Regions from separate parts of the Exiguobacterium sp. K1 genome, predicted to be linked through region 2. Evidence: predicted binding sites of a transcription regulator. Region 2 holds the regulator's gene; the other holds the start of a gene.
What was found. The regulator LexA, encoded in region 2, represses DNA repair genes until DNA is damaged. The targets are predictions, from matches to a motif close to CGAACATATGTTCG.

Region 1 (3,175 bases), on a different contig from region 2:
CGTTGTCCTCGAAGACAGCGGATCGGCCTCGGCTTCGGAAATTCTGGCCGCCGGATTAAAAGAAGGCGCCGGTGCCGAAGTGGTCGGGACGAAATCGTTCGGAAAAGGAATCGTCCAAAGCGCTTATGATTTAAAAGACGGCAGTGATTTGAAGCTGACGACGAATAAATGGCTGACACCGGACGGCAACTGGATTCATAAAAAAGGCGTCAAGCCGACGGTCGAAGTCAAACAGCCGGATTACTTTAACGTCACGAAGATTCTGACGGATAATAAGACGCTTGCAAGCGGCGATTACGGCAAGCCTGTCGAAAACGCACACCTGGTTCTTGAAGCGATCGGTTTTGATCCGAAAGGACAGGACGGTTACTTCGGCGATACGATGAAACAGGCGGTCGAGCGTCTCCAAAAAGACGCGAAGCTTGAGGTGACCGGCAAAATCGATCAGGTGACCGCTTCCGAGATGGAAACGCGTCTCCTGAAGAAACTGGAAGACGAAAAAAATGATGTCCAGCGCATCAAGGCGTTGGAAGTCGCTGCACAATAACTTACAGAAAGAGGTCTGAATGGGCGTGGAATTACTCGATGGAATCGGTTGGACAGTGATTAGTCTCTTCGCTAGTCCAATCTTGTGGTTAGCAGTTCTAGTCAGTTTTTTACTCAGTATGCGACGTGTCAAACGTGAACGGAATCTGTTCCGGTCACGCACGCGTAGCAAACGGACCGATCTCTTCGAAACGCTTGTTCCGGGCTTCGTGGTTGGTCTTGTCTTATCCGTCATCAGTGTGAGTCTGACGTTGACGGTCTCAACAGAGTTTCTGATCGCCTTCATGGTGTTGACGTTCCTGATTTTGTTGACCGGTGTCATCCGCTTCAATTTACCGCTCGGACCGCTCGTCCTGCTTGCCGGCGTCACCTGGTTCATGACGGGTGACCGGGTTGACAGTCTCCGGGATGTCACGGTCAGCGACTGGCTGTTGCTTGCGGCCTTGTCCTTGGGAGCTGAACTGGTACTGTTGATCTGGCGGGGGAAAAAGAATTTATCACCTTCCTTGGTCTTATCGAAGCGGGGACGTTACATCGGTGGACTTTCGTCGAATAAGCTGTGGCTGATTCCGCTCGTCGTCTTTGTACCGGGCAGCAGCCTGGAAACGCTCATTCCACAATGGTCGTTTCCGGAGTTCGTTCCGATTGTCCTGTTTTTGCCGATCGGATTCAGTTTCCTCTTTACCGGACAGTTGCCGGACCAGTTAATCCGTCCGCTGATCCAGGGACGACTGCTGACGTTCGTCTTGTCCGTCGTGCTTGCGGCAGGCGCCTTCTTGACCGGACAGGCTGTCTGGTTATACGGATTACCCGTCCTGCTGATCGTACACCTGATTTTGCATCAGCGGATTAAACGACTCAACCGCTCGCAGACACCGCTGTTCCTCAATGGAAAACGCGGGGTCGTCATTCTCGGAACGTTACCGGAGAAGCCGGCTTCTGAGATGGGACTCGTCCCGGGCGAAGCGATTTATAAAGTCAACGGAGAGTTCGTCGAGTCGGAGAAGTCGTTTTACGAAGCGATTCAAAAACACAAACCGTACCTCCGTCTCGAGGTCATGAATCACAACGGAGATGTCCGGTTCGCGCAGCGGGCTTTTTATGAACAGGATCATCATGATCTCGGGATTTTGTTCGTCAGTGAACCTGGCAACAAACGGACGAAAATCCGGACCCTGCAGTGACTTGAGTTTAAAATTCAGCGTAAAAAACAGTTCAGCCTGCGGGCTGGACTTTTTCTTTTCGTGAAAAACGGGTAACTTTTAAATGGAGCACTTCAAAATCGAATGTTTGTTCGTAAAGTGGTACAATGAAAATAGATTTTGTGAACTGGATGAGGGGGAAGAATACGATGGATTTTGAGTTAGTATCACCATTTGAACCGGGTGGCGATCAACCGGTAGCGATTGAAAAATTGATTGCAGGCGTCAAGAACGGCGAGCGCCATCAAACGTTGCTCGGAGCGACGGGAACAGGGAAAACCTTCACCGTCTCGAACGTCATCAAAGAGATTAAGAAGCCGACGTTGGTCCTGGCCCACAATAAGACACTTGCCGGTCAGCTGTATTCGGAGTTCAAAGAGTTCTTCCCAAACAACGCGGTCGAATATTTCGTCAGCTTTTATGATTATTACCAACCGGAAGCGTACGTGCCGTCAACGGATACGTTCATCGAAAAGGACTCGTCCATTAATGATGAGATCGATAAGTTGCGTCACTCAGCGACGTCAGCGCTGTTTGAACGCGAAGACGTCCTGATTGTCGCCTCGGTTTCGTGTATTTATGGTCTCGGTAATCCGGAAGAGTACAACAACCACGTGCTGTCGCTCCGTGTCGGAAACGAGATGGGACGAAACGAGATGTTGCGTCGTCTGATCGACATTCAATATGAACGGAACGATATCGATTTCCAGCGCGGACGGTTCCGCGTCCGGGGAGACGTCGTCGAAATTTTCCCGGCATCGCGTGACGAACAGTGTGTCCGGGTTGAATTTTTCGGAGATGAGATTGAACGGATACGCGACATGGACCCGTTGACCGGTGAAATCATCGCCGACCGGGAACACATCTCGATTTTCCCGGCATCCCACTTCGTGACCGGGGATACCCGGCTGCAAAAAGCGATTACGAACATCGAGGCAGAACTTGAGACACAACTCGCGAAGATGCGGGAAGACGGTATGCTGCTCGAAGCCCAGCGGCTCGAACAGCGGACGAATTATGACCTTGAGATGATGCGCGAGATGGGTTACTGCTCGGGGATCGAAAACTATTCCCGTCACTTGAACTTAATGCCGCCGGGCTCGACACCGTACACGTTGATCGATTACTTCCCGAAAGACTTTTTACTGGTCGCCGATGAGTCGCACGTGACGTTGCCGCAAATCCGCGGGATGTACAACGGCGATCAGGCCCGGAAACAAGTCCTCGTCGACCACGGCTTCCGTCTGCCGTCAGCGAAGGACAACCGGCCGCTCCGGTTCGAGGAATTTGAGGAAAAGGTCAGCCAAGCGATTTATATCTCGGCGACACCGGGACCTTACGAAATCGAACATACAAAAGAGATGGTCGAACAAATCATCCGTCCGACCGGACTCGTGGATCCGACGATCGAGATTCATCCGATTACC
Region 2 (3,175 bases):
CTTCTTTTCGGCTCCGTCCGGCGTTCTCGCCTTGCCGATTGAGATTTTGTTCGGGACGGAAGCCGTTTTCAACAGCTCGCCGCATCCCGCGGGCAATCTTCGCATTATGCAGTTTCCGTTGATACTCTTCGACGAGCGATACGATCTCAAGCACCATCGCTTCGGCGTCCGCCAGTTTATACTCGCCATCCGATTCCATCGTCATCAGTTGAACCTGATGTTTTTGGAACGTATGTAAAATGGCGATTTTGGCATTCCCGCGTCCGATCCGCGTATCATCCGTCACAAGAACGGCGTCCACCGCTTGACGTGTGACGTAATCAAGAACGGATAACATCCCTTCCCTGTCAACGTCGTAACCACTTTCTTTTTCCGTGATGATATCCACGACTTCAAATCCTTTTGTTGCAGCGAGTCCCGACAGTTCTGATCTTTGCCGCTCAAGCGAGCTATCCTGTGCTTCTTTTTCCGTCGAGACGCGACAGTAGATTACTACTTTCATCGTACTTCACACCCCTGTTCGTTCATTGACAACTTTTACAGTTTGTCATTGTTGCGCGATTGGTACAACGATTTTGTTTTTCGAAATGACATGTGTCGTCTTTAATTCATTATTCTCAATCAACCATTCGACATATTCTTGGTCCGTCATTGAACCGTCGTTGTATACTTCCGCCACCTGTTCGACGGTCGCGTTCTGGTCTACTGTAACGGAAGTCGTTAACAGCTGTTCGACCTTTTCATCCGGGCGAGGTGTTAAGAGAAAAAGAATGAAGGCAAAGCTGAGCGTATAAAAAACAATGGAAAAGGCATGGGTACGGATTGAATGCATCATGATGAATCCCTCCAAATTAAAATGTTTTAGAATAAACGTTCGCGGAACAATTGTTCGCATAACTCATCTTAAACCAGGAACCAGTGTTCGGTCAATATAAAATGTCGAACAATTGTTTGTACGCTCATTTGTTCTATGTTATAGTGATTTTAGAAACATGTATTCCTATAACCTTCAAAAACCAATCCGGAAAGAGGTGGCAATTCATATGCGGAAAATGTCGAAACGACAACAAGAAATCCTTGACTACATCGTTGCTCAAGTGAAACTGAAAGGGTATCCACCTTCAGTTCGTGAAATCGGTGAAGCTGTTGGTCTTGCTTCAAGCTCAACGGTACACGGTCATTTGGATCGTCTAGAAAAACGCGGACTGATTCGCCGTGACCCAACAAAACCACGTGCGATTGAGATATTGCTTGATAAACCTGAAGAAGATCATGAAGCTATCGTACACATTCCTGTCATTGGGAAAGTAACGGCCGGTTTCCCTATCACAGCCATTGAAAATATCGAAGAACATTTCCCTCTCCCTGCACATTACGTCGGGAACGAAAATGTCTTCATGTTGACGATTGACGGTGAGTCCATGATCAATGCAGGTATTCTAGACGGTGACCGGGTCATCGTTCGTCAGCAGAACACAGCAGAGAATGGTGAAATCGTCGTGGCTATGACCGAAGATAGCGAAGCGACAGTTAAACGGTTCTTCTTAGAAGATCAACAAGTACGTCTCCAACCAGAAAATGATTCGATGGACCCGATGTATTTCGATAACGTCTCGATTCTTGGCAAGGTCATCGGCGTATATCGGACGATCCACTAAGCGAGGGACCAGCGCAGCTGGTCTTTTTTCATGCCTTCTGGAAATGTACATGATACAGTCAATACCGTCGCTCTAACCGGCTACGTTGCGTATTCGGTCGCAACGCAGCAGACGGATTGGCTTCCAACTGCTGTCGGCATCGCCGTCGGCACCCTTTGGCTTTCACCAGATCTCGATTTGAAGTCTGAACCTTACTATCGGCATGGTCCTTTGCGTGTCCTTTGGATGCCCTATGTCAAAATCATGCCCCACCGGTCCATCTGGTCACACGGATTGATCATCGGTGACCTGATCCGCCTGTTGTACAGCGCCGCTTTCGTGATTCCACTTCTGTTTTTGGCGCTGTATCTGAAACTTGTCGAATCAAGCACGGTGGATTCCTGGTTTGCAGCCATGCCCGCTTTTGTCATCGGCGTCATGGTCGCCAGTACGATACATATCGTTCTCGATCATTCCAGCAGCTTCTTCCGCACCAAAAAGAAGCGGAAAAAGCGTCGTTGAAAATCCTTCGTTCATTGAAAAATGAACAAAGGATTTTTTTATTATCCATTTTTCATTTTTTTAAACATAAATTAAGGAAATTTTAATTTGAAGTTTTGAAGTATTTGTATTGAAAACGTTCTCAATTAGATGTAGGTTTAAATGGAAAGGCCATTATTTGCTTTAATCCAAAGGGAGGGTTTTTGCATGAGTAACTTTACAAGTGAGCTGATCGGAACAATGATTCTGATTTTGCTCGGGGACGGAGTCGTTGCAGGGGTTGTCTTGAGAAAGACAAAATCTGAGAACGGCGGTTGGATCGTCATTACATTCGCTTGGGGTCTCGCCGTTATGACGGGAGCATACATTGCTGCCTCGAGTGGTGCGCATCTCAATCCTGCATTGACATTGGCGCTTGCCATGAATTCCGATTTACCGTGGGCAGACGTACCTGTCTATATCGCCGGTCAATTAATCGGAGCATTCATCGGTGCAGTACTCGTTTGGCTTCATTATATGAAACACTTTGAAGCGACTGATGATCAAGCAGCAAAACTGGGTGTATTCGCAACAGGTCCGGCGATTCGCCATACACCGTCAAATCTGATTTCAGAGATCATCGGGACGTTTGTCCTGGTATTCGGAATCCTGTCGTTTGGTCTGACAACATTTGGTGACGGACTGAAACCATTCATCGTCGGTCTTCTTGTCGTCGTCATCGGTCTCTCGCTCGGTGGTACAACAGGGTATGCCATCAACCCGGCCCGTGACCTTGGTCCGCGGATTGCACACGCTATCTTACCGATTAAAGGAAAAGGTTCATCTGACTGGAGTTACTCGTGGATTCCAATCGTTGGTCCAATCATCGGTGGTGGAGTAGCCGTCTTGCTGTATCAACTGCTGCAAAACTGATTTTGTTTGACACCTACATCTCAAGGGGGATTTCAGCATGGAAAACAAGTACATCTTAGCACTCGACCAAGGAACAACAAGCTCGCGTGCCATCATTTTTGACCATGATGGACAAATCGTGAACT

Region 1: a site for LexA is predicted at 1,830-1,843, ahead of uvrB (excinuclease ABC subunit UvrB). Genes of this name have one in related genera too.

Annotation. Positions count from the first base shown of each region.
Region 1 covers NZ_JAOTIT010000002.1:81,078-84,252, reverse strand. The annotation lists gene N7U64_RS05790 (S41 family peptidase) at 1-547, shown strand, start outside; gene N7U64_RS05785 (PDZ domain-containing protein) at 567-1,730, shown strand; gene uvrB (excinuclease ABC subunit UvrB) at 1,898-3,175, shown strand, end outside.
Region 2 covers NZ_JAOTIT010000007.1:156,260-159,434, forward strand. The annotation lists gene N7U64_RS13895 (recombinase family protein) at 1-502, opposite strand, end outside; gene N7U64_RS13900 (hypothetical protein) at 548-835, opposite strand; gene lexA (transcriptional repressor LexA) at 1,044-1,658, shown strand; gene N7U64_RS13910 (metal-binding protein) at 1,689-2,159, shown strand; gene N7U64_RS13915 (MIP/aquaporin family protein) at 2,346-3,050, shown strand; gene glpK (glycerol kinase GlpK) at 3,088-3,175, shown strand, end outside.